3 regions of the Priestia sp. VA7 genome follow, and region 2 is predicted to be linked to each of the others. Evidence: riboswitches for the same ligand, from Rfam matches in the RefSeq annotation. Region 2 holds a riboswitch; each other region holds the start of a gene.
What was found. A riboswitch is a leader RNA that binds a small molecule or an ion and turns the genes downstream of it on or off. The one in region 2 is predicted to bind S-adenosylmethionine.
Positions count from the first base shown of each region.

Region 1: linked by a shared signal. The riboswitch ahead of metK (methionine adenosyltransferase) and the one ahead of metE (5-methyltetrahydropteroyltriglutamate--homocysteine S-methyltransferase) in region 2 are both predicted to bind S-adenosylmethionine.
Region 3: linked by a shared signal. The riboswitch ahead of AC0C45_RS09510 (hypothetical protein) and the one ahead of metE (5-methyltetrahydropteroyltriglutamate--homocysteine S-methyltransferase) in region 2 are both predicted to bind S-adenosylmethionine.

Region 1 is NZ_JBVQPN010000001.1:38,033-48,202, reverse strand. It holds gene mnmL (tRNA modification radical SAM protein MnmL/YtqA) at 128-1,090, shown strand; gene mnmM (tRNA 5-(aminomethyl)-2-thiouridylate-methyltransferase MnmM) at 1,087-1,656, shown strand; gene AC0C45_RS00330 (tetraprenyl-beta-curcumene synthase family protein) at 1,669-2,727, opposite strand; gene AC0C45_RS00325 (alpha/beta fold hydrolase) at 2,759-3,535, opposite strand; gene AC0C45_RS00320 (gamma carbonic anhydrase) at 3,643-4,170, shown strand; gene AC0C45_RS00315 (phosphatase PAP2 family protein) at 4,362-4,886, shown strand; gene AC0C45_RS00310 (glycosyltransferase family 4 protein) at 4,905-6,050, shown strand; gene metK (methionine adenosyltransferase) at 6,082-7,284, opposite strand; SAM riboswitch class I at 7,417-7,534, opposite strand; gene pckA (phosphoenolpyruvate carboxykinase (ATP)) at 7,909-9,498, shown strand; gene AC0C45_RS00295 (DUF2584 domain-containing protein) at 9,533-9,775, opposite strand; gene AC0C45_RS00290 (alpha/beta hydrolase family protein) at 9,830-10,170, opposite strand, start outside.
Region 2 is NZ_JBVQPN010000003.1:44,752-54,921, forward strand. It holds gene AC0C45_RS12625 (xylulokinase) at 59-1,690, shown strand; gene AC0C45_RS12630 (L-ribulose-5-phosphate 4-epimerase) at 1,684-2,382, shown strand; gene araA (L-arabinose isomerase) at 2,412-3,836, shown strand; gene AC0C45_RS12640 (sugar porter family MFS transporter) at 3,988-5,367, shown strand; gene AC0C45_RS12645 (hypothetical protein) at 5,891-6,142, shown strand; SAM riboswitch class I at 6,223-6,333, shown strand; cobalamin riboswitch at 6,413-6,601, shown strand; gene metE (5-methyltetrahydropteroyltriglutamate--homocysteine S-methyltransferase) at 6,752-9,046, shown strand; gene AC0C45_RS12655 (acetate uptake transporter) at 9,188-9,805, shown strand; gene AC0C45_RS12660 (GNAT family N-acetyltransferase) at 9,950-10,170, shown strand, end outside.
Region 3 is NZ_JBVQPN010000002.1:586,329-596,498, reverse strand. It holds gene AC0C45_RS09545 (NCS2 family permease) at 1-554, shown strand, start outside; gene AC0C45_RS09540 (hypothetical protein) at 616-789, opposite strand; gene AC0C45_RS09535 (MFS transporter) at 955-2,124, shown strand; gene AC0C45_RS09530 (GNAT family N-acetyltransferase) at 2,422-2,868, opposite strand; gene AC0C45_RS09525 (CotG/ExsB N-terminal domain-containing protein) at 2,989-3,363, shown strand; gene AC0C45_RS09520 (VOC family protein) at 3,517-4,314, shown strand; gene AC0C45_RS09515 (M20/M25/M40 family metallo-hydrolase) at 4,333-5,946, opposite strand; gene AC0C45_RS09510 (hypothetical protein) at 6,416-6,658, opposite strand; SAM riboswitch class I at 6,727-6,828, opposite strand; gene AC0C45_RS09505 (amidohydrolase) at 6,891-8,045, opposite strand; partial or broken gene AC0C45_RS09500 (GNAT family N-acetyltransferase) at 8,093-8,604, opposite strand; gene AC0C45_RS09495 (hypothetical protein) at 8,803-8,997, opposite strand; gene AC0C45_RS09490 (M48 family metallopeptidase) at 9,299-10,051, shown strand.

The DNA.
Region 1 (10,170 bases), on a different contig from region 2:
AACTTTACTTCCCTTTACGACAAGAAGAACCTGTTAAATATAAGCATCCTTAAATTTGTTTGGCACTTTTTCACGTTTTTGATACAATTTGTTGATGTATATTGCATGTAAAAAGGAGGTTGCTGATTTGAGTCAGACAAACCCATTTCCGTATAAATCTGAAAACAAACGTTATCACACCTGGAATTACCACTTACGTAACCACTTTGGCCATAAGGTATTTAAAGTAGCCTTAGATGGAGGATTTGATTGTCCAAACAGAGACGGCACGGTAGCTCACGGCGGCTGTACGTTTTGCAGTGCTGCTGGCTCAGGGGATTTTGCTGGAAACAGAGCGGATGACCTCGTGACACAATTTAATGAAATCAGTGAAAAAATGCATCATAAATGGAAAGACGGAAAATACGTTGCTTATTTTCAAGCATTTACTAATACTCATGCTCCTGTCGAGGAGCTTCGTGAAAAATATGAAGCCGTCTTAAAGCTTCCCGGAGTTGTTGGGCTTTCTATCGCCACGCGCCCTGACTGTCTCCCCGACGATGTGGTGGAATACTTGGCTGAATTAAATGAACGAACTTATCTATGGGTAGAACTTGGACTCCAAACTGTTCATGAACGAACTTCACTGCTTATTAACCGGGCACATGATCATCAATGCTATGTAGATGGGGTAGCAAAGCTTCGAAAACACGGTATTCGCGTATGTTCTCACATCATTAATGGTTTGCCTTTAGAAACACCTGATATGATGATGGAAACCGTACGTGAAGTAGCAAAATTAGACGTTCAAGGAATTAAGATTCATCTGCTTCATTTACTAAAAGGAACTCCTATGGTCAAACAGTATGAAAAGGGCCTTGTTGAATTTCTTTCATTTGAAGAATACGTAAAGCTTGTATGCGATCAGCTCGAAGTAATCCCTCCTGAGATGATTGTTCATCGTATTACAGGCGATGGACCGATAGACCTCATGGTTGGACCGATGTGGAGCGTAAATAAGTGGAGCGTATTAAATGCCATTGATCAAGAGCTCCAACGTCGTCAAAGCTATCAAGGAAAATATTACGAAAAAGAGTTGATGGAAAGATGAAAATAGAACGTATCCTGCCTTTTGCCCGCACATTGCTGACTAATGCTGTGGCCCAAGGAGATGTCGCGATTGATGCCACAGCAGGAAATGGACATGATACATTGTTCTTAGCTAACTTAGTCGGAGATACAGGTCATGTATATGGATTTGATATTCAACCTCAAGCCATTCAAGCAACTCAACAGCGATTGACAGAACACCATCTAGAAAACAGAGTAACACTTATCCAAGAAAGCCACAGCAATATAAACATGCTTCCTCGTTCTATCAAAAGACGAGTCACGGGCGCTGTCTTTAATTTAGGTTATTTACCAGGTGGAGATAAAGACATTGTCACCACTTCTGAAACAACAATCTCTGCAATTGAGCAGTTACTTGATTTGCTAGCACCTGAAGGAGTGATTGTGCTCGTTATTTATCATGGACACGAACAAGGGAAACAAGAAAGAGACGATTTACTAACGTATGTCCAAAATCTTGACCAAAAAGACGTTCACGTTTTACAATATCGTTTCATGAATCAGCAAAACAACCCTCCCTTCATCATTGCTATTGAAAAAAGATAAGCCGCATATGGCTTATCTTTTTAACATTCGGTACAAGCGTCCGTTGATATAGAAAAAGTAGCTGAGGGCTCCCCCCGCTTTTATTAACCTACGTGCATTCACATGAACATGTTTTTGTGCCCGCACTTTTTGATCCGACAAATAAACGCCCAAGAGTCCTTTATAGATAAAGCAGTGAAAGTGATAATCCGGCAGTTTTTTAGCATATTCGTCTGCTTTTACGACAAAATGCAAAAAGCGATCCATCATTTGCTGATAATGAGGATAATAAAAACAAAAGTTCAAATCTCCTCCTGCTTTATCTTCTTCTTGGTCAATTAAATAATCGAGTAAAATATGTAAGCCTTGAATATAAGGAAAATATCCTGCTTTTATTTTCTGCGTCATTTCTTCCGTCATCTCTTCTTGAAAGCTATAAGCAACTAAACAAAAAATTCCTAACGTTGAACCAGAGCACGCTGAAAATTCATACCACTCCATTTCAGGAACACTGTGCCGGTGAGCATCGAACCAATTCTCTAATCGTGGAACTCTTTCCTTGATTTCAACATGCTTATGTATTTGCAAATCACAATAATAATTAGCTAGTTCTAATAAATGTGAAGAGACTATATGGTAATTACAAGCTTTTCGCAAGGACTGCTGACAAGTCTGGACAAGTCCGGCTAAGTATCCTCCGTCGTCTTTATCCGCTCGAAAACGATAGTAATCCCCAAGAGGTGCATGAGGAGTCAACGCATCTGGCATCGATTCATGTAAGGCGGCAAAATCTTTAGGGTCTAGCGAATTGCTGCGGTCACATAAGTTATCTAAGTAATCGCTGATTGTTTGGTAGGCAACAATAAATTTCACGCATTCAATCATGTTTTCTTTCGCTAAAATCGATAGGATACCGCCTCCTTCACAATGAAAAGTTTTTGTATCGATACTTGCCAATGCTTGAGTACGCAATTCTTTATTAGGAATCTCTTTTGCTCGTTCGCGCCAATGATTAAGCTCATGATGAACGACAGGAAACACTTCTCGATAAATTTTTCTCATTAATGAAATAGGATGAGACGGAATCTTCATTTATTTTCACCTCAATTTCTTACCGCATTTATTAAATGTGAAGATCGACAAAACTTTTCGCATATGTAAAAACGTATTCTCTTTCAGGCTCATTAAAGATTTCGTGATACAGCTGAGACCATTCTTTGTAGATTTTTTCACTTAGCTCTATTTCATCAAACCACTGCCTAACAATCAGCTTTTCAATAATTTTATCTTCTCCTGCCTGCATCACAAGAAGCGGGACATCAGGCAAACGATCGATATCTTTAAAAGCTAAGTTGACAGCTTGGATCAATTCCCGGTACCATCTTACAGAAACTTTTGTAACATACAGTGAGTCATTTTCATCTTCATCTCGAACTTCTTGGTTTCTTGTTGCTTTTTCAACAGTGAGACCTAAATCGAAAAGTTTGTTCGGCATGACTTTATTTAACCCTTTAGATAGCATATCTAAATAAGCCGGTACTTGCTCTTTTAATCCTAGACAAGGAGAGGAAAGAATCGCACCCCATATAGGAAGGTTTTTTGTCTGGAGCGTACGAATAACCGCCAGTCCTCCCATACTGTGGCCTAACAGGAAAATAGGCAAATCATATTTTTGCGCTTCACGTACCCATTCTTCCACTTCATACACATATTCATCAAAGGATAGGATATGTCCTCTTCTTCTTGTTGTTAAGCCTTGGCCAGGAAGGTCTCCCATAATTACGTGCATTCCAACCGAACGCCACATCTCAATCAGCCAGCGATAGCGTCCGTGATGCTCCGCTGCTCCATGGACCATGACAATAACGCCTTTTGGATTTACTGCTTCCCATTTATGCATTTGAGTTACTCCTTCTTCCTTTTTTTGTTTACCTGCTTAAAAAACCTTTGTACACTTACATTAGAAGATTTACTACTTTTTTTCAACTAATAAAGGGAGATGATTTGATGATTTATCCGTATAAAGAAAAAATGCCTACCATTGCACCCAGCTGCTTCATCGCAGACTATGTCACGATTACTGGAGATGTCACCATTGGTGAAGAAAGCAGCATTTGGTTTAACACTGTTATTAGAGGAGATGTTTCACCTACGATTATTGGTAAACGAGTAAATATACAAGATCAATCAACACTCCATCAAAGCCCAGATGCTCCTTTGCTTATTGAGGATGATGTAACAGTAGGACATCAAGTTATTTTACATAGCTCCATCATCCGCAAACGCGCGCTCATTGGCATGGGTTCTATTATTTTAGACGGGGCGGAAATTGGTGAAGGTGCTTTTATCGGTGCTGGAAGCTTAGTGCCTCCCGGTAAAAAAATACCCCCTAATACTCTCACACTCGGCCGACCTGCTAAAGTGATCCGCACTCTGACAGAAGAGGATTTAAAAGATATGCAGCGCATTCGTACAGAATATGTAGAAAAAGGGCAGTATTATAAATCTATTAAGAAATCTGATTCTTCATTATAAAGGAAACGTTCCCTCAGAAAGCCATACTGAGGGAATTTTTTTATTATCTCCACAAACTCTCCAATCATGCTCTATTCTCTCCACAATTGTAAAGAAATTTCCATATTAATTTACATCGCTTTAGTACTGCCTACACAATTAAAGATTAAACTGAGTAATAAAGACGTATTTATTGAAAAGGGAGCGACTCTATGAAAGCCAAGTTAATTCAGTATGTATATGATGCCGAATGTCGATTATTCAAAAGCGTAAACCAACATTTTGATCGAAAGCACTTAAATAGATTTTTACGTTTACTAACTCACGCTGGCGGAGCCACGTTTACCATTGTGATAGCGTGCTTGCTGCTATTTCTGCATCCTTCATCTGTCGCTTACGCTTGTGCGTTTTCTCTAGCCGTTAGTCATATTCCTGTCGCCATTGCTAAAAAACTATATCCGAGAAAACGACCTTATATTCAATTAAAATATACAAAAGTATTAGAAAATCCATTAAAAGATCATTCATTTCCATCTGGGCATACAACAGCTATTTTTTCGTTGGTTACCCCTCTTATGATTGTTTATCCAGCCTTCACTACCGTTCTTTTGCCTCTTGCAGTAACGGTAGGAATTTCAAGAATTTATCTCGGTCTGCACTATCCGACGGATGTCATGGTAGGCCTGATACTGGGCATCTTTTCAGGTGCTGTGTCACTGAACATATTTTTAACTTAATTGATAGGAGGAGTACTAATGAGAATTGCTTTATTTACGGATACATTTGCTCCAGAAGTTAACGGAGCTGCTAAAACACTTTATCAGTTTACCCAGTATGTCAAATCAAAGCAAATTCCCATCCAGGTATTTGCTCCTGAATTTGCTCATGATCAGTCATTTTCAACGTATGTTCACCGTTCGCCCAGCATGCCGTTTTTCCTTTATCCAAACAGCCGCTTTTCATTGCCAAACGTTCTAAAAATTAAAAAGCAGCTGCAGGAATTCAATCCTTCTATTATTCATTTGGCCACTCCTTTTACAATGGGGCTTTGCGGCTCCTATTACGGGAAAAGATTAGGTGTTCCTCTTGTCGGCTCTTATCATACCAATTTTGATGATTATTTATCTCACTATGAACTTGAAAAAATGCGTGTACCACTGCAAAAATATATGAAATGGTTTTATAAACCTGTACAAAAAATATTCGCTCCCTCTGAAGTGACCAAACAGCAGCTAGAAGAACAAGGGTTTCACAACGTATCTATTTGGTCGCGAGGAGTAAATCATAAATTATTTCATCCCCACTATGACCGCTTCGATATTCGTATTAAATATAATATTAAAAAGCCCTACATTTTAACATATGTAGGAAGATTAGCTAAAGAAAAGAACGCTGATTTTTTAATAAAAATTGCACGATCTCTACCTGATCATATCCGCCATCAAATTCACTGGGTTATTGTGGGAGACGGCCCTTTAAAAGAACAAATGCAACAGCAAGCATCTGAGCATATGACATTTACAGGCTTCCTTGAAGGTAAGCAACTTGCTCATATCTATTCATCATCTGATTTGTTTGTTTTTCCTTCAGAAACAGAAACCTTCGGAAATGTTGTACTGGAGTCTCTTGCTTCTGGAACTCCTGTAGTGGCAGCAAATGCAGGAGGAGTTAAACAGATGGTTCAGCACGGGCGAAACGGCTACCTTTGCAAACCTCACTCCTTAGAAGAATTCAGTTCGGCTATTACAGGTTTACTCGATGATTTGCACCAGCGGCTTCACTTTGGCCATGCAGCGAGACACTATGCTCTTACTCAATCATGGGACGCCATTTTTCAGCATTTGCTTTCAGAATATGAAGGCGTCGTAGAAAAATCTGCTGCAGGTATTCAATGGGCATAAAAAAATCTCCGTTTTCACGGAGATTTTTTTATTATTTAGCTAAAGCTTGAGTTTTTAATGCTTCCGCTTTGTCTGTGAACTCCCAAGGAAGCTCCACATCCGTACGACCAAAGTGGCCGTAAGCTGCTGTTTGCTTATAAATTGGGCGACGTAAATCAAGCATTTTAATGATGCCTGCTGGACGTAGGTCAAAGTTTTTGCGTACTACGTCTACTAGTACTTCTTCAGAAACTTTTCCTGTACCGAATGTATCAATTGAAATAGATACTGGTTGTGCAACACCAATCGCATATGCTAGTTGTACTTCACATTTATCAGCAAGATCAGCTGCTACAATGTTTTTCGCAACATAACGAGCTGCATAAGCTGCTGAACGGTCTACTTTTGTTGCGTCCTTACCAGAGAATGCACCGCCGCCATGACGAGCATATCCGCCGTAAGTATCAACGATAATTTTACGACCAGTTAAACCAGCATCTCCTTGAGGACCGCCGATTACGAAACGGCCTGTTGGGTTAATGAAATACTTTGTATTTTCATCAATTAACTCGTTTGGAACAACTGGATTAATAACATATTCTTTTAAGTTACGTTGAATTTGCTCTAACGTTACTTCTGGATGATGCTGAGTTGAAATAACAATTGTATCGATGCGAACAGGTTTGTTGTTTTCATCATATTCAACTGTTACTTGTGTTTTACCATCCGGGCGAAGGTAAGGAAGAATTTCTTCTTTACGTACTTCTGTTAGACGGCGAGCAAGTTTATGAGCTAATGAAATTGGAAGAGGCATTAATTCTTTTGTTTCGTTACATGCATAACCAAACATTAAGCCTTGGTCTCCAGCTCCGATTGCTTCGATTTCTTCATCTGACATTTGACCTTCACGTGCTTCTAACGCTTGGTCTACACCAGCAGCGATATCAGCTGACTGCTCGTCGATAGATGTTAATACTGCACAAGTTTCAGCATCAAATCCGTATTTTGCACGAGTATAGCCAATTCCTTTAATTGTTTCGCGAACTGTTTTAGGAATATCCACGTAAGTAGAAGTTGTAATTTCACCACTTACTAAAACTAAACCAGTTGTTACGCTTGTTTCACAAGCAACACGAGCATTTGGATCCTTTGCTAGGATAGCATCAAGAATTGAGTCAGAAATTTGGTCACAAATTTTATCGGGATGTCCCTCTGTAACAGATTCTGACGTGAACAGACGACGTTGTGTTGACATCAGTTTTCCTCCTTATAAATACGATACATTGTGATACGGTACTCATTCCCTTATTTTCATTACACGCTAAAAAATATAAAAAAACCTTTCCTTGTATCGAGGAAAGGTATCAAATTCTACATAAGCCTTTCACTCTTATCGATCAAGGTTGTGCCCTTGCATCAGGTTAGCACCTTATCGTCTACACAAAAAAATGACGATGGTTGCTGGGTTTCATAGGGCCTGTCCCTCCACCAGCTCGGGATAAGAGAGTATCCGTTCAAGGACATATAATACATGAAAAAGCGCTTCACTGTCAACAACATTCAAATGGAAATCATCTCTTTATGTTTGAATCTGTTTTAATGTAACATACTCAAATTCCGAAATAGTACACCTTATTAAGAATCATCACTAAGTTTAGTTAATAAGACAGATCAAAATGAGGCTTTCACTTAAAATAGCTTCACTTTTTTCTCTCCTAGCACATATACAGGTGTCCAAAATAGGTATAATGTACATTTTTTTATAATACACAAACATTTTTAGTTAAATAGTATAGAATAATTAAATAAATGTGTTATACTAATTATAAATTTCAAACATTAATGAATAAATAATAGCTAAAAAAGGAAGGTAGTGCACATGAGTACTGTTGATATGTCTATCGAATTAAATGGTTTGCTTCAATTAAAAACAACAAAACACCAATTATCTGTTCCACAACTTGTTGAAAAAATTCTAGCTCGACGCGAAGGAACGTTGACTTCTACAGGTGCTGTGTCAGTCGAAACCGGAAAATATACAGGTCGCTCTCCTTTAGATAAATTTATTGTAAGCGATGCTGTGTCTTCAAAAACGGTTGAATGGGGACCTGTCAATCAGCCAATTTCTGCTCAGCGATTCGATGCGCTATACAAAAAAGTCTTAAACCACTTAAAGAAGCAGGATGAACTTTTTGTTTTTAATGGATATGCTGGAGCTGATAAAAAGTATCAGTTACCAATTCAAGTAGTTAATGAATTTGCATGGCACAACCTATTCGCTCAGCAGTTATTCATTCGCCCTTCAGCCGAACAAAAAACAAATGATGATGTGAAGCCGTTTACAATTGTAGCAGCTCCAACGTTCAAAGCTGATCCTGAAACAGACGGGACGAATTCTGAAACCTTCATTATTCTTTCGTTAGAGCGACGCATTGTGCTAATTGGAGGAACTGAATACGCTGGTGAAATGAAAAAATCTATTTTCTCAGTGATGAACTTCTTGCTTCCTCAAAACAATATTCTATCCATGCACTGTTCTGCCAACGTAGGAGAAGAAGGTGACGTTGCATTATTCTTTGGTTTATCTGGAACGGGTAAAACAACGCTTTCTGCTGATGCAAACCGTCGTTTAATCGGAGATGATGAGCACGGTTGGTCAAGCTCTGGTGTATTTAATATTGAAGGAGGATGCTACGCGAAGTGCATTCAGCTTTCCGAAGAAAAAGAACCGCAAATTTTCAATGCAATTCGCTTCGGCGCCGTACTGGAAAATGTAGTGTTAAATCAAAATACGAAAGTAGCAGATTACAATGATAATAGTTTAACAGAGAATACTCGTGCCGCTTATTCAATTGACTCTATTGATAATACGGTATTGCCAAGCGTTGCTGGGCACCCTACAGCTATTGTCTTTTTAACTGCTGATGCTTTCGGCGTCTTGCCTCCAATCAGCAAGCTTACAAAAGAACAAGCGATGTACCATTTTCTGAGCGGATACACTAGTAAGTTAGCTGGAACAGAGCGCGGCGTAACATCGCCACAGGCTACTTTCTCTACATGCTTTGGTGAGCCTTTCTTACCTCTTGCTCCAACAACTTATGCAGAAATGCTAGGAAAGAAAATCGATGAACATAATGTAAATGTCTACCTTGTAAATACTGGATGGACCGGTGGTGAATACGGCATCGGCGAACGAATGAAGTTAAGTTACACTCGAGCTATGGTTCAAGCAGCCCTTGAAGGAGAACTAGCTAATACCGAAACAGTAACAGACGCTATTTTTGGTTTATCGATTCCAACTCATGTTCCGGGAGTTCCTGATGAAGTGCTTCAGCCTTCTAAAGCCTGGAACGATGCAACAGCTTATAATCAAAAAGCAACTGAGCTTGCTGCTAAATTCAAAGCTAATTTCAAGCGTTTTAATGATGTGGCATCTGATATTTCAACATTAGGCGGACCTAGGGTCTAATAAAAAACCGATCGTCTTAGAGACGATCGGTTTTTTAGTTAGTCGAATGTAATTTTGTCAGTTCATATGTGACAATGGTTTTTTCCTGCTCCATTTCTACCTTACGCACAACAGCAGTTCCAATACATTCTCCAGTTTTCGTTTTGTGAATGTTTAATGGAATATCTAACGGATACAAGCGATATCCTTTTTTCTCAATTTGAAAAATGTTATCCGTTACACGTTTTTCATTGCCTTTTGTTACAATCATTGTATTTAATTCTAGCGGCATCCCCATTTTTTCTCACTCCTCACTGTTATTCTACTTGTTTTCTCTATCGTAGCATATCTTTTATTGCGCTTTCATCCACTTCGTTAACTTCTTCACCGTTTCTCGGTTTTCTTTTGGTGGAAAAGCATGTGGAAAGTTTTCGAAGTACCAGCTGGTAACTTTTTTATTGGACTTCTTTAATTTAGATTCGAGCTGATAGGAATGATCAATCGATACGTTTTTATCTTCTAAACCATGAATAAGCAAGACCGGCGGCTTGACGAGATGAGCACGATGCAAAGGTGTCCTCCATTCATATCTTTCAGGATATTTAGAAGGAGTTCCTCCAATCACTCGCTTCATCATTCTTCTTAAATCTTCTCTTTCTTCATATGTCAGCACCATATCCGTGACGCCTCCCC
Region 2 (10,170 bases):
GGAAAGCGCTTCCTTACTGCTATAGGTATTGTTATAGCTATCAGAAAGGAGATTAAACGTGAAAACAACTCAAGAAAGCATAAAACAAGCAATTGCTAAAGGGAAAACGTCCCTTGGAATTGAACTTGGATCTACTCGTATTAAAGCGTTGCTGATCGATGAAAACTTTGAAACGATCGCATCAGGCAGTTATGAATGGGAAAATCTCTTAGAAGACGGTTTTTGGACGTACAACTTACTCGATATTATTACAGGTCTGCAAAGTGCTTACCGTGAAATGAAGCAAGAAGTGGAACGAAGCTACGGGATCACCATTCGAACAGTTGGCTCCATCGGCGTTTCAGCTATGATGCACGGATATATGGCGTTTGATAAAACGGGTGAGCTGCTAGTTCCGTTTCGAACGTGGCGTAATGCAACAACAAGCGCAGCAGCAAAAGAATTAACTGAACATTTCCAATTTAATATTCCTGAACGATGGAGCATTGCGCATCTGTATCAGGCAATCATCAATCAAGAAAAACATCTGCCGCGCATTGATTACATGACAACGCTAGCCGGCTATATTCACTGGCTGCTGACAGGCAGTAAGGCGCTTGGCATTGGAGACGCTTCAGGGATGTTCCCAATTGATGAACGTACGCAAAATTACAGTGAAGGTATGATGAAGCAGTTTAATGAGCTTATTTCTGACAAAGGATATCCATGGCAACTATCAGATATTCTGCCTGCAGTTCATACTTCAGGCGAGCAAGCAGGTACATTAACAGCGATAGGAGCCAGCATTTTAGATCAATCAAAAAATTTGCAGCCGGGCATTCCGTTTTGTCCTCCAGAAGGAGATGCGGGAACGGGAATGGTGGCGACAAACAGCGTAAGAAAACGCACGGGAAATGTTTCAGTAGGAACGTCCGTTTTTGCGATGATTGTACTAGATAAAAAGCTTTTAAACGTTTATCCGGAAATTGATTTGGTTACCACGCCAAACGGCAGTCCAGTTGCCATGGTTCATGCGAATAACTGCTCAAGCGACTTAAACGCCTGGCTCGGATTGTTTCGCGAATTTTCGGAGGCGATGGGGCAAAAAGTAGAGTCGGATAAATTATTTCAAGTAATGTTAAATAAAGCGCTAGAAGCTGATCCTGATGGAGGGGGCTTGCTAAGCTACGGCTATTTCTCAGGTGAAAATATTACCGGAGTAGAAAGTGGCCGTCCGCTATTTGTCCGTTCAGCAAAAAGCAATTTTAATCTAGCAAACTTTATGCGTACACATCTTTTTACAGCTTTTGGCGCTTTAAAAATAGGGATGGATCTTTTAGTCAAAGAAGAAAACGTAAAGATTCACAGCATTTTAGCGCACGGAGGATTATTTAAAACGCCGGTAGTTGGTCAAAAAATGATGGCAGCGGCAATCAACACGCCTGTTTCCGTCATGGACACAGCAGGAGAAGGCGGCGCGTGGGGAATGGCTATCCTTTCTTCTTATATGCTCAATAAAAGTGAGAATGAAAGTTTAGAAGATTTCTTGGATGATAAAGTCTTTAAAGAAGTGACCGCACAAGAGATTTATCCTGACGAACTCGATGTAAAAGGATTTGAAGCATTTATTAAAAGATATAAAAAAGGGCTAGTGATTGAAAAAGCAGCTGCAGAGCACCACAGCGAAGAACGGGAGGAGTTATTGTGCTAGATAAATTAAAAGAAGAAGTATTTCAAGCAAACGTCGATTTGCCAAAACACGGACTGGTCAAGTACACGTGGGGAAATGTAAGTGCCATTGATCGAGACAGCGGTTTGTTTGTGATTAAACCAAGCGGTGTGACGTACGAGAAAATGACGGCCAAAGACATGGTAGTCGTAGACCTAGAGGGGCGCGTGGTAGAAGGTGAGCTTAACCCGTCATCTGATACGCTGACGCATGCCGTACTCTATAAACATTACCCGCAAATTGGCGGTATTGCCCATACGCATTCAACGTGGGCGACGATTTGGGCTCAAGCAGGGCTTGATGTGCAGCCAATGGGAACGACGCATGCCGATACCTTTTATGGTTCCGTACCGTGCGCGCGCTTTTTGACCGAAAAAGAAGTGAATGACGGATATGAAGTGGAAACGGGCAAGGTGATCATTGAAACATTTGAAGAGCGCGACTTAGATGTGTTAGCGGTTCCTGGTATTTTACTTCAAGGGCACGGGCCGTTTACGTGGGGAAAAGATGCCAAATCAGCGGTGATGAACAGCGTCGTATTAGACGAAGTATCCAAAATGAACTTCTTTACACAAAAATTAAACGGGCTGGCTGAAGAGCTGCCGCAGCGCATATTAGACAAACATTATTTACGAAAACACGGAAAAAACGCGTATTACGGGCAAGGACAGTAAAAGACTTACATACAGAAAAGGGGATTATCATGTTAAAAACAGCTCAAAAAGAATTTTGGTTTATTGTTGGTTCACAGCATCTTTACGGAAAAGAAGCATTAGCAGAAGTAAAAGCACACGCGCAAACAATGACTGATGCTTTAAATGAAAGCGGTGTCTTGCCTTATCCGATTGTGCTGCAAGATTTAGCTGTGAGTGCTGATACGATTACAAACATGATGAAAGAAGTGAATTACCGAGATGAAGTTGCCGGTGTGATCACGTGGATGCATACGTTCTCGCCTGCAAAAATGTGGATTCGCGGCACCAAACTACTGCAAAAACCGCTGCTTCATTTGGCGACACAATTTAACGAAAGCATTCCTTGGGAAACGATTGATATGGATTTTATGAACTTGAATCAGTCCGCTCACGGTGATCGTGAATATGGCTTTATCAACGCGCGTTTGAACAAGCAAAATAAAATCGTAGTAGGCTACTGGGAGCGCCCCGAAGTACAGCAGCAAATTGCACAGTGGATGGACGTAGCCGCTGCTTATAACGAAAGCTTCAACATTAAAGTTGCGCGTTTCGGTGACAATATGCGCAATGTCGGCGTAACGGAAGGAGACAAAATTGAAGCACAAATTCAATTTGGCTGGACGGTTGACTACTTCGGAATCGGTGATCTTGTTCAATATGTCAATGCCGTTACGGAAGAAGAAATCAATGATTTATTTGCTGAATATGCCGACGCGTACGAATTTGTTTACGGCGGTTATTCTGCAGAAGACTGGGAGTCTAGCGTAAAAGTACAGGCAAGCTATGAAATTGCGATTAAACGTTTTCTAGATGAAGGCGGCTACAGCGCCTTTACCACTAACTTTGAAGATCTATACGGTATGAAACAGCTCCCTGGTCTAGCTGTACAGCGCTTGATGGCACAGGGCTACGGCTTTGCCGGTGAAGGAGACTGGAAAACAGCGGCGCTTGACCGCCTGCTTAAAGTAATGAGCCATAATCAGTCAACGGGCTTTATGGAAGACTATACGTATGAATTGGCTCCCGGACGTGAGTCTGTGCTTCAATCACACATGCTTGAAGTAGACCCGACGCTAGCGGTAAACAAACCAAAACTAATCGTTTCTCCGCTAGGTATCGGTAACCGCGAAGATCCGGCCCGCTTAGTGTTTGACGGTAAACAAGGAGAAGGTGTAGTGGTTTCCATGGCTGACTTCGGTACGCATTACAAGCTGTTAATTAACGAAGTATCGGCATTTGAGCCGGAAGTTCCTGCTCCAAATCTTCCGGTAGCGCGCGTGCTTTGGAACATTAAGCCGAACTTCCAAGACGGCGTTAAAGCGTGGATTGAAAACGGAGGAGGCCATCATACGGTTCTTTCATTAAATTTAACGACGGATCAAATCGTGAGCTATGCAAAGCTTGTTGATCTAGAGTACGTCATTATTAAGTAAGCATCACTACTTTCGAGGGAGCGCTGCTTCCTTGAAAGTGAAAATATAGCGCAACTTAGTAAAAGAACGCCGTTTTTAGAAATAAATGAAAGCGTTTTAAATTTGTGTGATAGGAAGCAAAACTAAGACAATACAAAGGGGATCTATAATCATGAGTAAAGTATCAAGTAAGTTTATCTTCTTCTTCGGCTCATTTGCCGGTATTTTATTCGGTTATGATATTGGGATTATTGCTGGTGCAGAAGGTCATATCCGTGAAGCGTTTCATTTAAGTCCGCTCTGGCTGGGAATTGTGGTTTCGTCGCTAATGGGAGGAGCAATTATCGGTTCCATTTTAAGCGGATTATTAGGCGATAAGTTTGGACGAAGAAAGTTAATTTTAATTTCGTCGATCATCTTTCTTTTAGGCTCCATCGGTTCAGCGATTGCACCAGAGGAAATTACGTTAACGATTGCGCGCGTCTTTTTAGGTACAGCAGTAGGAACGGCTTCTTCGTTAGTTCCTGCCTATATGTCAGAAATCGCACCTGCTAATATTCGCGGGAAGCTTTCAGGTTTAAATCAGCTAATGATTGTAATTGGATTATTATTAAGCTATATTGTAGCCTTTATTTTTGAGCCCGTTCCAAACAGCTGGCGATTAATGCTTGGCAGCGCCGGTATTTTTGCAATTGTATTATGCATCGGTATGATCAAGCTTCCAGAGTCGCCTCGCTACTTAATTAAAAATGGAATGCCAGATAAAGCGCGTGAAGTGCTGCGCACGCTTCGCCGGTCAACAGCTGAAGTGGAAGCTGAAGTGTCTGAAATTGAAAGCGTAGCTGTTCATGAACAATCAGGCATTAAGCAGCTGTTTCATAAAAAGTTTCGTTTAGCTTTAATTATCGGTGTCGGAATGGCAACTTTTCAACAGATTCAAGGCTCAAACTCAATTGTTTATTATGCAACAAGCATTGCTCGTCAAGTTGGTTTAGCCCCGCAGGTAGCTGCTGGCTTTACGGTTATTGTTGGGGTGATTTTTGTGGTGACAACACTTATCTTCCTGCAGTTTGTTGATAAATTCAACCGCCGTACCATTCTTACGATTGGCGGTGCGGGAATGGCTCTTTCATTTTTCACACCGGCTATTCTAGGAGCATTAGGCGTTAATGAAGTCGTCGTGAACTGGGTTACGTTAATTGCTCTTTGCTGCTTTATCCTTTGCTATGCGTTTTCTTGGGCGCCGCTTACGTGGATCATTGTAGGAGAAATTTTCCCGCTTTCTGTACGCGGAATCGGTGCTGGGATTTCATCTGCTTTTAACTGGACAGGATCGCTGGCAGTAGGGCTTGTGTTCCCAATTTTAGCTGATCAGTTTAGTTTGGGCGTTATTTTTTCAACGTTCGGAATCATTTGCATTCTCGGTTTATTCTTCATACGTTTTGTAGTTGTTGAAACAAAAGGACGTAGCCTAGAGCAAATTGAAACGGACATGGCAGCTCGTTCTGGAAGAAATTCTGTAAGTCCAGTTGAGCGTAATAAATATGTTTAATTGTCGTAAATGTTTTAAATGTAAGATGCTGAGATAAAAGTATTTTAGCTGAAGTGAAAAACGAACCACTAATCAAACACTTTGATTAGTGGTTCGTTTTTTTTGTTAGGGTAAACGTAGGTTTCATGTGTATAGATCTTTCTAGCAGGTGATTGGAGGACAAGACGAAGACTCCTGCGGGAAGCGAAGTCTTGTACGGAAATCAACTGCGGTGTCACAAGCGATTCAGCTCATGTATCCCATTTGCCTTTAGATTGAATTCATTTCGTTATGTCTCAACCTCTTTTGGGAAAATGTGCATAACTCTTAACGAAACCTTGTAGCAGAAGGTTCAGTCAAACGTTATAATAGATAATGAATGATGATATATTCTCTATATTTGTCATATATTTGTATTACATATGTAATTAAAGAAAAACATTCACTTGATATACTGTTTAATGACTTAACTTTATCTTAAAATTCACAGTGAACTGCCTGTTTATAGAGGCTTAGAATATACACAGCAAATGGAGGAGCAATCATGGCAAACGAAAAGATGCAAGAAGGACTTAATCGTTTTATCAAGGAAGATTTAAATGACCTTTTAGGTAGACTGTTCCCCTTAATGGACCGGGAGTGTGCCGAAGAAAAAAGAAAGCTTATTGAAACAGCAGTAGAGTACATTTATTCGTCAGGATATCACCAAGGAGCAAAAGACTTGATCGAAACACATCGAAAAGACGATTACAAATTGTTAAGACAAAAATTAGCGTCAGCACCTCCTGAAAACTAATTTTTTTGCAATTTCTTTTGACAACATAAATCTAAGGTGTTAAGATGACTCTACATTCAAAATATTATAAACAATTAAAACTCTTATTGAGAGAGGCGGAGGGACTGGCCCTGTGAAGCCCGGCAACCATTTAACATTCTTGTTAAAAAGGTGCTACATCCTGCAAAGCGTACAGCTTTGAAAAATAAGAGAGGATTTCATAGATACTATGCCTCTCTATTCATGATAGAGAGGCTTTTTATTTTATGTGAAGGTGTTTTGAATGAACAATTTTATAAAAATGCATCAGGTGCTGTGTAACGAATGTACGCAGCTTAAAAGGGAAGATCGGTGAAAAGCCGGCGCGGTCCCGCCACTGTAATGGGGAGCAACTTATTAACCACTGTTTCATGTTGAAATGGGAAGGGATAAGAAGCGATGAACCTAAGTCAGGAGACCTGCCTGTTGTATGCACTTAAGCTCTACGGGATATAGAGAGGAGTGAGGAATACGTGTTGAGAAAAACAGACTATCTCAACTTTAGTTAAGTATGCGTATCATCTCTCTTTTCATTTCGAAAAGAGAGATTTTTTAGTTTATCGATAAAAAAATATACAGGGAGTGGAAAAAATGAGCAGTGTAAAAAGTTCAAATGTAGGTTATCCAAGAATTGGTGAAAAACGAGAATGGAAAAAATCGCTTGAGCAGTTTTGGGCAGGAAAACTAGAGAAAGATATCTTTCTACAGGAAATTGAAGCTCTTCGTCTTGAGCATCTGAAAAAACAGCGTGACGCAGGAATTGAACTGATTCCAGTCGGCGATTTTAGCTTATACGATCACGTGTTAGATACAGCCGCTATGTTTGGTTTGGTGCCAAAGCGCTTTGAATATGACGGAGGACCGGTATCGCTTGAAACGTATTTTGACATCGCGCGAGGAACAAAAGGTGCGGTAGCTTCTACGATGACAAAATGGTTTAACACAAATTATCACTACATCGTACCCGAGCTTGAGGAATGTACGCCGGCACTTGTAGAAAATCGGCCGCTTCAATTTTACAAAGAAGCAAAAGAAAAGCTGAATATCAAAGGTAAACCCGTTATTTTAGGTCCAGTAACATTTGTGAAGCTGTCAAAAGGATATAAAGAAAGTGAGTTTGAAAAAGTAGTTGAACAATTTGTTCCGCTTTATGCAACTATTTTAGCGGAGCTGCAGGCAGAAGGCGTCGAGTGGGTGCAGATAGATGAGCCGGTTTTAGCTACAACGCTATCAAAAGAAGAAATCGCGCTGTACAAAGAAGTCTATCAAACTTTGAAGGAAGCGGCACCGAATGTAAAAGTCATTTTGCAAACGTATTTTGACAGCATTGATCACTATAAAGAAGTAGTTGCTCTTCCTGTTCATGGTATTGGCTTAGATTTTGTACATGACCGAGGCGAAAATCTCACGGCGCTTAATAAATATGGTTTTCCAACTGATAAAGTGCTGGCAGCAGGAGTGATTGACGGACGAAACATTTGGCGTGGAAATTTGGATGAACAACTTTTAACGATCAGTGAAATTGAAGAAGCCGTATCAAAAGACCGTTTGATTCTGCAGCCTTCATCAAGTCTGTTACATGTTCCTGTCACGGTGAAAAATGAAGAGACGATTGATCCAGTATTGAAAAATGCGCTCTCTTTTGCAGATGAAAAGCTACAGGAAATCACGCTGTTAACGAAAGCGGTACAGCAAGGAAAAGAAGCAATAGAAAAAGAAATAAGTGTAAGCAAACAAGCGATTCAAGCATTAAATGGATCATCTTTTCGAAATCATCAAGACGTGCAAAAAGAGCTGAAGCAGCTGCACAGTTATAAAGCAGAGCGCCAAGCGCCGTTTGACGTACGTCAACGCGTTCAACAAGAAGCGTTTCAGCTGCCGCTTCTTCCAACGACAACGATTGGAAGCTTTCCGCAAACAAAAGAAGTGCGAAAAGAGCGTCTAAAATGGCGTAAAGGAGAACTAACAGACGAAGCGTATGAAGCGTACATTAACGAGGAAATCAAAAAATGGATTGAAATTCAAGAAGATATCGGCTTAGATGTCCTTGTGCACGGAGAGTTTGAGCGTACGGACATGGTTGAGTACTTCGGTGAGAAATTAGGAGGCTTTCAGTTTACGAAGTTTGGCTGGGTGCAATCTTACGGTTCTCGCTGCGTGAAACCGCCGCTTATTTACGGAGATGTCTCGTACGAACAGGCGATGACGATAAAAGAAACGATCTACGCACAGTCTCTAACCGATAAGCCGGTTAAAGGAATGCTGACGGGTCCGATTACAATTTTAAACTGGTCGTTTGTGCGTGATGATATCCCGCGCTACGACGTGGCAAATCAGATTGCGCTTGCTCTTAGAAAAGAAGTAGAAGCACTTGAAAGTCGGGGCATTTCAATGATTCAAGTAGATGAACCGGCGCTGCGTGAAGGATTGCCGTTAAAACGAGAAAACTGGAACAGCTACTTAAATGCTGCGGTGTATGCGTTCAAGCTAGCGACGGTATCGGTGCAAAATGAGACGCAAATTCACACGCATATGTGCTATTCAGAATTCGAAGAGATTATTGATGCGATCAAAGCGCTTGATGCCGACGTCATTTCCATTGAAACGTCTAAAAGCCACGGTGAATTAATTTATGCGTTTGAAGAACATACGTACAATCAAGGAATTGGACTTGGCGTATATGATATCCACAGTCCGCGCGTGCCGAAGCTTGAAGAGCTGACACGAAACATTGACCGCGCTCTAAAGGTGCTTGATCCTGCATTATTTTGGATTAATCCCGACTGCGGCCTTAAAACAAGAGGAATCAGCGAGACGGTTGAAGCTTTAAAAGTGATGGTTGAGTCTGCAAAACAAACAAGACAAAATTTATTACAAAACGTTTGATAACAAGAAAGTAAAGACCAAGCAGTGTAAACGCTACACTGCTTGGTCTTATGGGTTTTTAAAGGCCAAAAATATCCATTGACACTTCCCGTAGATTTTTGTATCTTTTTAAAGGTGTTTTTAAAATCAGGGAGGTAAAACATGAGTAACAACAGTACGCAGCACGTTAAAATTGTAACAGCAGATCCATCAGCGCTAGGCCTATTCGGACTTGCCATGGTGACACTTGTTGCATCGTTTCAAAAGCTTGGGGTAACCGATGGTGTTTCATTGGTATTGCCATGGGCAATTTTTTTAGGCGGGATAGGGCAGCTAATCGCGTCTATGCAAGATTTCAAACATAATAATATCTTCGGCGCAACGGCTTTTGGTGCCTTCGGTTTATTTTGGTTAGGTGTCGGCATGACATGGCTTATTCAGCTTGGAGCATTTGGGGAAGCGCTCGCAAAAGAAGCGGATCCGAAGCAGCTCGCATTTGCTTTTGTCGGCTACTTAATTTTCAGCGTTTTTATGACAGTTGGCGCAATGGGCACTCATAAAGTATTATTTATTATTTTTGTGTTGATTGATTTCTTATTTATTGGATTATCGCTAAGTACATTTGGTGTGGCATATGAATACACGCACTTACTAGCGGCAGTGTCAGAGCTATTGATTGCTCTGTTTTCATTCTATGGATCTGCAGCGGCTGTATTAAATACTCACTACGGTCGAGCTGTGCTTCCGTTGGGCAAGCCGTTTGGTGCATTTATCAAATAATCAAGACGTTAATTAAAAAGCGAAGTAGGATTGAATTCTGTATGCTGCAGAGGTCAATCCTTTTTTGTTTGGGCATTTTTATATATAGTAGAAAGAGATAGTTATATGTAATAGAAGCTTTTAGAGAAAAAAGAGAAATACATAATGAAAGGAAACGTTCCAATGATTATAAGACAAGTGGATAAAAAAGATTTAAACCAATTAATTACGTTAGAAAATAAAGGCTTTACACCCGAAGAAGCTGCCTCAAAAGATGCATTTATCACGCGGATTAACACCATTCCTGATACGTTTATCATCGCCCAAGAAAATGAAGAAATAATCGGATATGTGAACGGTCCCGTCATTTCAGCACCGTTTATTAC
Region 3 (10,170 bases), on a different contig from region 2:
TTGTTACAATTTTTGATACAACAGGTACAATGGTAGGAGTAGCTCAACAGGCCGGTCTTATGAAAGGTAATAAGATGCCTCGCGTACGTCAAGCATTGCTCGCTGACTCATTTGGTACAACGATTGGAGCTTTATTTGGTACAAGCCCAACAACGGCTTACGTTGAATCTTCATCTGGTGTAGCAGCAGGCGGACGTACAGGTCTAACGGGTGTGACGGTAGCCATTTTATTTATTGTGGCAGCGTTCTTTAGTCCAGTTGTAAGCTCGGTTTCTGGCGTAGCAGCTATTACTTCACCTGCATTAATTATTGTCGGAAGCTTGATGATGGGCGCTGTAGCTAAAATTAATTGGAATGACTTTGATGAAGCGTTCCCTGCCTTTTTAGTTGTTCTAGCGATGCCCCTTACATCAAGTATTGCAACAGGAATTGCGCTTGGCTTCATTTCTTATCCGTTAATGAAGCTGGTAAAAGGAAAAGGCAAACAAGTCCATCCGCTTGTGTATGTCTTTGCTGTTTTATTTCTCTATCAGCTCATCTTTTTACCGCATTAAAAAAGCTTGGAGATTCGTCTCCAAGCTTTTTTAATTGAAAGTGATTGTTATTTTCTTTGGTTTAATAAAGATAATTTTCCACATAGATTTGTTCTGCATCAGAAGCATTCTTTATTCCTTCTTCTGGATCTAATTCGATACATCTCTTCTTAGCTATATAATCCACTAGCGCCCCAAACCCTAAAAGACCGCCTATGATCCCAGCAAATACAATCCATATTGGCAATCGCTTCACGTCCCTTTCCTTTTAATTGTATCATCCTCAGCACAACAGGTAAGTATTAACATAGTTATCCATTTGTAAATAAAACGCTTTTTACCAAATATACGTAAAAAACTTCTTTGTATTTGGTATACTAAACTCACGGCATGTTCTACAGAGAAAGGGGCTTAATTGCATATGAACAAACAGCTTGGAACGTTAATGTTTGTTATTTTTATGGTATTTGTCGGCTTTGGAGTGATCATCCCCATCGTACCTGAAGTTATTCGTGCCACGGGTGCAAGCACGGTCAATTTAGGAATACTAATGGCTAGCTATTCGATCGCATCTTTTATTACCGCACCTTTTTGGGGAAAGCTTTCCGATATAAAAGGCCGGCGTCCCATCTTACTTTGGGGCTTACTCGGCTTTAGCGCAAGCTTTTTTCTTTTTTCGGTGGCAGAAAACTCTCTGACTTTAATGTATACGTCGCGCATCATCGGAGGTTTGTTTGCAGGAGCTGTTATTCCTTGTGCTTTTGCATATGCTTCTGATAGTACAGATGAAGAAAACCGAACGAAAGCAATGGGACTGTTAGGAATGTCGATTGGCTTAGGCTTTATTTTTGGACCGGCATTAGGCGGCGTCCTTTCATCTTTCGGCTTGTTTGTTCCCTTCGTTATCTCTGGTATCTTGTCACTGATTATGACAGCGTTCTCATTCTTTACGTTAAAAGAATCTTTACGAAAAGAATCTGCTGATAAAGTACAGACATCGAGATGGCATGACTTCACGTCAGATTTTCAAGGAGCTATGAAGTATTTATATGTTCTTTCATTTTTAGCGACTTTTACGCTCGCTGGTTTAGAAGCTACTTTTCAATTTTTTCAAATAGCGAAAATTAATGCTACTCCTACGACAATCGGATGGATGTTTATGGCGAGCGGTTTAACTCAAGCGCTGATTCAAGGCGGTGTGCTGCAGCGATTTAAAAAAGGAAATGAAAAAAAGCTGATGGCCATTGGCTTATTAGTTTCAGCAATAGGATTTACGTCTATTTTGTTATCTTCTAGTGCCGTTAATGCTACCTTATTTTTGTGCATATTTACAGCAGGAAATGCCCTTATTCGTCCTTGTGTCCTCTCACTAATTACGATGAGAACCAAAGTAGGATATGGCTCTGCTTCGGGGCTAACCGCCTCAATGGATAGCTTAGGGCGTATTTTTGGCCCTCTGCTTGGTGCATTTGCCTTTAAACTCAATATGACGCTGCCTTTTATTATCGGAGCTGTTGTCACTTTAGCTGCTTTACTGCTGATTCAGCGTCATACAGCTCTAGATTATTCTGAGCAAACACTCTCATCGTAGAGGCCGGGACAACATTATTTTAGTCGAAAGAAGATCCGAACGGTGAATCGAGATTCTTGATGGAGAATCAACGCGTTCGGATTTTTTTATTGTTATGAGTATTCTAGCTGTGTTGATTGGAGAGCAAGACGGAGACTACTGAGGAATGGCGGAAGAGATGAGACCCCGCAGGAGCGCAAGCGACGAGAAGGCTCAGCGGCCGCCCGCGGAAAGCGAAGTCTTGCACCGAAATCAACAGTCGATTCCTACTAGCTCATGTAGCTCATTTGTTGGCCTTTAGATTAATTTAGCGATGTCTTAATCTCTTTTCATCGTTACTAACACAAGGTTATCAGCAGCTACAGTGTGTTTTATAATTGAAAACTGATGCGCTTTGTACAGCTTAATCGCAGGTGTATTTTTTTCGGCTGTAGACACTATACATTCACATTCAGAATATCTTTGAAGTACATGTGTTAAAAGACAGCTTCCGATTCCTTTTCGAAAGTAACGAGGACGCACAACGAGGCGGCAAATCGTTAATCGCTCATTTTCTTTTTCAAACGACAGCACTCCTGCTAGCTTACCTTCAATCATTTCTCCGATAAACACTTCCTTGCTTTTCATAATATCTTCTTTGCTTTCTGTAAGCTGAGGAATATCTGAAAAACCAATGAGCCTTGCTTCTTCTTGATAAGCTTCTCCTTGCACAGCTACTATTTGAAGAGCGATATCCACTCTTTGATGTTCGAGGATTTGAAGCATGAAAACCACTCCATTTCTTTCACAAATTTAGACAAATTCCATGTTTTCACTATATCCAAAAGCTTTCTTGGTACGTATTCTATTATGTACTACTTAATTAGACCCTAAGGAGGTGTTTGTATGCATATCCCTGCTCAAAAAATTAGAGAAGCAGCAGAATCTCTCTCTTGTACGGAGCTCGAAACATTTATGTATCAAGAGCCAAATTCTCGACGTAAAAGCTCTAGAAGACGCTCTACTCGTCGTTCTAGCCGCCGTTCTACTTATTGCTCTACTCGTCGTTCTAGCCGCCGTTCTACTTATCGCTCTACTCGTCGTTCTAGCCGCCGTTCTACTTATCGCTCTACTCGTCGTTCTAGCCGCCGTTCTACTTATCGCTCTACTCGTCGTTCTAGCCGTCATCACCACTGTCAATGCGGTTCACCTTGCTGCTCATATCCATGGTTTAATAAATCATTGGGCTGCTGCTTTAAAGGACATGGCTGTCGTCGCTAAATAACTCAAAAGCAAGTCGAGTCTCAAACGTACACGGCTTGCTTTTTTAAACTCTCTATTTTACACCTTACATAATCATTCGTTTTACTCTTCTTGGAAAGGAAAATAACGTATAATAATGGGAAAGAATCTCTTTTAAAAGGAGGCCTATCCATGCACTTATCTTTTGATCATCTTGTTCATTTTTCACCTGATCCTATTAAAGCTCAGAAAGAACTAAATGAATACGGAATAAATGCCATTAAAGGCGGCATCCATGAAAAATGGGGCACTTTTAACACGTTGGCTTATTTTAACCTCAGCTATATTGAATGGCTTGGGCTTAGAGATATCGCGTTAGCTCAAAACGTTACAGATAATGACCTTATTCAGCAGCTTGTTAACGAACATACACCGCTTGGTCATTTTGGCCGATTTGCACTTCGTACAGATGATATGGATTTGCTGATAAAAGAGCTGGAAAGCAAGAACGTCACTGTGAAAGGTCCTGTAGCGGGTTCTCGCCAAACCAATGATGGAGAAAGACTTCAATGGAAAATGTGTTTTATTGAAGCTGACCACGATTCCCTGCCTCTTCCTTTTTTTATTGAATGGGGTGAACCAGAAGAAAAACGCAAGCCAAAGCTAGCGGATCTTTCTTCCCACCAAGCTGGTCAGCTGCAGCTAAAAAATATTTACTGTGCTGTACATAACCTCGAAGAATCCATCAGCAAGTGGACGAAACTGCTGGACGTTCAGTCTGGCGAAAGCTACAAAGACTCTTTACTTGATGCACGTTGTCAAAAACTATATGTCAATGGAGGAAACCTTATTTTTTGCAGCGGAACACAAGGTGTTGTCCATGATACATTAAAAAAAGTTGGAGAACGTCCATTTTTGGTTGAATTGGATCACGCTCTAACACCGCAACAAATTACCGTACAAGGAGCTTCTTTTAAATTCAACAAATAAATATCCGCGGACGGATGTTTATTTGTGTGCTTCTTTTATAGCTTGATAAATGAAATGAGGCAAAATTTCAAAGGAATACTGAACGTCTAATCTTTCGGTCCATTGATGCGCATCTCTTCCTAGCGGTCCAATGTTCAGCACCGGCATCTTCAGCTCCTCTAGCTCTTCTAGCGGGATATGATACCCTTTATTCCATAGGGGCATATTGGCTACTAACGTGTTAAATGTATGAAGCGGATGCTGCAGGCTGGCATAGCTTAAATCCGAAATTCCGCCAAAATAACTTTGTTCAACTAGCTCCAATTGGAATTGCTCTTTGGCAGTTGCCTGTACGTTTGACAAAATCTCTTGTACAAATGGATCATCATGTGAACAAACGGCCGGATAAAAAGGCGGCGTAAAAAATAAGACCATCATCGGAGCTGCTTCTTTACATAAACTAGCTAAAGAGTTTACTAATTTAATGGTTTTATTTCTGTCATCCTCCTCTTGTGCCAAAAGTGCTGCTTCCATTTCGTGCACATATTTTTCGCCGTGCTGTTTGACTGCATGAGTATAAAGTTCTTCATACGTCCATACGTTCACGTCACGAGATGAACCCTCCATTCCCTCAGCGTACTGCCTAGCGGCTTTATTATAATGTTTTTTTACATTCAAAGCCGCTTTGTCAGCCGATTTCAACAGCAGATCTGTTACTTCTTTAAGAGAGCGATTTAACATAAATAAATTAAATAATACAACGGCAGAGTGCGGAACTTGAACTGAATACTCTTCTTTTAAATCTTTTTGTATCAGCACCGTAGGAGGTGGACTCGTTTCATCTCTTACTTTTTCGCAAAAATCAACGTTTAATTCTATTTCTTTTGTTAAATAAGAAGCTAGTAAATTAGCATTTAAACCAGCTAGCGGTTCCCCTACATGAGTTTCTTTTCCATAACACAAAAAGCTTGGCATGATTTTTCCAATCGATCCTGAGTACACATAGTTCGTTTGATCTCCAGGATAGCGGCTGAACACCGGTTCTGCATTTAGCATGAGAGAAAAATCCAGCTGATGTTTGCGGGCAAGTTCTAAAAGAACAGGCACTGCTTTTCTCATCCCAAGCGAATTTACTTCTTCATCCGGCACTGACAGCAGCAGGATGTTTCCGTCAAACTCTCCGTTGCATGCTCGTTCAACCATACTGATATGCAAGGCAATGCCTGCTTTCATGTCCATCGTTCCTCGGCCAAAAAGCCAGTCTCCTTTTATCATATCTTTTTGTACGTGCGCCGGAACTTGTTCCATATGGTTATAAAAAGTACTCGTTAATGTATCAGCGTGAAAAGCATCCTTTTTCCACTGTCCATAATCTTGTACATCCACTACATCGTAATGACTTACTAGTACAACTGTTTTATTCGTAATTTCCCCTTGAACAAAAGCTGTGACAATCGATCGCCCGTCTCCTGTTGAATGAAGCTCGACTTGCTCGTTTTTTTGAAAGTAAGGCAGCTTCAATAAATACGACGCTATCGATTCAGCCATTTCCACTTCTGCCATCGTTCCTGTCACGCTAGGTATAGAAACCAATTCGCTTACAAGTTTTTTTAACTGTGCTTTTGTTTGATACAAAGATGTTTTGTTCGACATACCCTTCATCTCTTTCCTTTTTCTAAATTTTCTATCAAACAAAACCATTCGTCAATCCCTTTGACAGAGACCCTTTCATTCTATCCCTATGTATCATAGTATGGCGCTGCCTTTACGCACATGATAAAAAAAGAGTGCGCGGCTAGGGATAGCACCGCACACTCTTTTTTTACTTTTGGTCATCTTCTAAAAAGTCTAGGATACGATCAATAAGCTGTTCGCTTCCTGCATCGTTTCCGTGTTCAAGAGACATTTCCATTTCAATGCTCCTTTCATAAAATATTCTTGTTTTATAACATACCACAATTCATTTCGAATGTAACCTTTAATTTGTGTAAAAATTTCGACAATTTATGATTAATTTTAAAACCTATTGAGTATTGATTATACCCACCAGATTCTTTGCTTGTCAAAAACCATGCTTTCTATTTAAAAACACTTAAAAAATAGAGGCGCGAGCAGACTTCTTCTATAAAAGACAGCCTACTCGCTCAAGCTTGGAACAGCATGATGAATAAATTTCTAGTTCATTTGCTTTTTGTATATCTTTAATATCTATGCCTACAGCATATGTACGAACATGGTTTTCGACCACAATTTCATAAAATGTTTCTAACTCACGATAAGCTACTTGATAATGCTTTCCTAATAATTTCACTGCTTCCTTTAATGCTTTCTCTCCTGTATGTGCTGCAACTGCTGTATGACTCATAAAACCCTCTCCTTTTAGAAAAATAAAAAAAACTCATTTTGCTTTGATGCAAAATGAGTTTTTCACCCGTTTTATCACCCAAAGCACATGCTTTGCTGGTAGGAGCACCTTACATTCGTAGGTTGCTGTGGAGTCAAAGAGCCAGATCTCTCGTCCACTCGTGATAACTTTTTAATTTAAAATTTATTTTATCAAACAATTCCATCCCCGTAAATAGAAAAATAAAAATATTTTAATTTTTTCGGTAATGGAATGAATTCAAAAAATGAAAGCTTAGATTAGCAAAATAAGAAGCTGCTACAAGCAATGCCTCTTCATTTAATGAAAAAGAAGGATGGTGCCATTCATATTCTCCAGCTGTACCCATCCATACAAAAAATCCTGGTACATGCTGCTGATATACGGCAAAGTCTTCTCCTCCAGGCGATTGTTCAGCTTCTACGACTTGATAACTAAGATTCTCTGCAGCGTTAATAGCCAGTTTTTCCAGCGTATCATCATTGTTTACTACAGGAAGATATGGATACCATTTAACGTCTACTGAAGCCCCGAAAGCTGCTCCAATCCCTTCAGCAGTTCGTTTCATAAGACCCGGTATTTTTTCTCTAGCTTCTTCTTGAAAGGTACGCACCGTTCCTTCAAGCGTTACTTTGTCAGGAATGACGTTCCACGAGCTCCCTCCATGGATTTGAGTTATGCTGACAACAACATTTTGAAAGGGGCTGAGATTACGGCTGACAATGGTTTGTAAACTAGTAACAATTTGACCAGCAGCAGCAATCGGATCTACTGTTTTTTCAGGGATGCCCGCGTGACCTCCTACTCCTTTGATGTCAATTTCAAAACGATCAACGCTTGCCATTAAAGGTCCCGATTTGATACCAATGGTTCCTACAGGAAGATCCGGTTTGTTATGCATCCCAAATATCGCTTCTACTCCTTCGAGCACACCTTTTTCAACTAGCATTTTTGCCCCTGAAGCCGTTTCTTCACCCGGTTGAAAGATAAACCGTACCGTACCGCAAAGCTCCTGCTGACGCTCTTTAAGAAGAGTGGCTGCTCCGATTATAGAAGCTGTATGAAAATCATGACCGCATGCGTGCATAACTCCGTTTACTTCAGATGCAAATGGCAGATTGGTTTTTTCTTCAATTGGCAGCGCATCAATATCAGCTCGAATTGCGATAGTAGGTCCCGGCTTTCCTCCCACAATTTCCGCTACTGCTCCTACGTCTAATTGGAATGCATCAGCTATAGAAATATCATAGTGCTTTAACCACTTTTTAATACGTTTAGTTGTTTCATATTCTTTCATTGAAAGCTCTGGAAACCGGTGCAGCTCACGGCGTATGTCTATTAGCGTATTTAGTAGTAATTGATCTGTCACATTTATCACTCTTTCACATTTCTTAATTTGGAGAACTTCTCTATCTTTTACGACAAAGAGTGTACCTTATTAAATTTTTTATAAAGAAATACAGTCGTATAACCTTCTGCAAGGTGCTTTTCTTTAGCTTGAACATATCCTTTTCGTTCATACATCTCAACTAACCAAGGATGTTCTTTTGCTGTTCCTAAAGACATACCTGGTGATTTAAACATATTTTTTATTATCTCTTCCTCTACTAGATGCAGCAGCTTAGATCCAATGCCTTTCCTGGCAAACGACGGGTCTACTGCAAACCACCAAAGATGCGGAACAGCAAACGGACCTGGATGTTCTCCCCAAGGCATTCGTATAGACACAGTTGCAGCGATTCTTTTCTCTTCTTCATATACATAGCATAGCAAAGGTTTTGAGAAATATTTTTCTTAACGAGGGCAAGATCAGCAGTAGCTGCTAAGAAAGGAATGCCTATCTCTTGAATAGGCTTATATGCTTGTAGAGTTAAGTTCAATAAGTTATCTGCGTCGTCATTTGTTGCCAAACGGAATTCATTTTTCATCCCTTCGTCTCCTTATGTATAAATATTTTATTTAACTTATAAGTTTACTAAGAATTAAAAAAGACAGACTGCCGCCTTGCGTACTCACTATACAACTGCTTTTATAACGTGTCAATTTTCATTATCTCTTTCTATGAAAGCTATCATAAAAACCAATACTTACAGTTTATTATACTGAACAAATATCAATAAATCCCCTTACGAAACCCCTTTCATTACTTTCGTTAAATTTTCAACCGCCATTATAGAGCGACGTATGATAAAATAGAACACGGTAGTTGTAAGAAAAGCAAACAGAAATGTAATCACTAGCATAATCGAGGCTGCTTGCTCTTGTTTCATAATAAGATAATAATTTGTCACTTCAATTACAGTAAGTGTTATGACCATCATATATAGCATTTCACATGTAAACTTTGAAACGCTTTTTTTATTTTTCATTCCCTATACCATCTAAAGACATAGAATGTCTAATCTATATTAGTAGTATCGGCATATTTTTATATGTTTTTGTAAAAACTAAAGAAGAATTGAAGCAATTATTATTGGCGCTTTCCCACTAAATATTGGAATACATATCATTCTGAAAGGCGCTGCAACAGCAGTTGATAACTGTCTGATTATTCTTTCATTTGACCAAACTCTACCTTTGCTTATAAAATGAAGATTTGTAGAAAGGAGTACGAAAAATTTTATGTATACGTATCAAACAGGCAATCAAACAATTGACTACAAAATTGAAGTCGTTCCAAATAGAACCGATATCACGGTGCAAATTTGTGACAAAGAAGGGGTAAAAGTTATTATCCCAAGAGGTCTTAATGAAAACAATGTGCGTTCAATCATCGCACGCAAAGCAACATGGATTTTAAAACAACTAAACGGTTCACAGCCAGCTGAGGAAAAGCCAGCTGCTCCAAAGAAAGAAGCAGTAAAAAAAGAAACAGCTAAAAAAGAGGCTTCTAAAGCAGCAGCTTCTGCAGCTAAAACTGGTTCTTTTGAAGAGGGAGACAAATTCCCTTACCTAGGACGTCAATATCGATTAAACATCGTTCGTGGAGATGTAGTAAAGGCTGAAATGACATTCCGTGCAAAATTCATTGCTACAGTACCTGAAAGCTGGAACGAGCAGCAAACAAATGAAGGTATTGGACAACTATTAACAGAATGGTACCAAAGCCGCGCAGGTGAAAAATTCCAAGAAGCTTTGAAATCTGTTAAAAAAGCAGCAGACAATGCTCCTGAATCTGTTAAGTGGGACGAGTTAGGTGAAGAATACGCTACGACTCAAGATAATACAATCGTATTAAACTGGCGTTTGCTAACAGCTCCTCTTGCAACAATTGAATATGTCATTGCTTCTCAATTTACAAATGCAGATGAGTTATTCGAAGATGCAGCTGAACGCAAACAGTGGTTAAGCGATAACACCCTAAACGCATTTTAAGTTTATACATAAAAAAAGCACGCGGCGAACGCGTGCTTTTTTTATTTGGATAGAAGTACTCGAATAATCTCACTGCTCAAAAATTAGTTAACCTGATAGGTTCATTCAAGCGCAGTTTA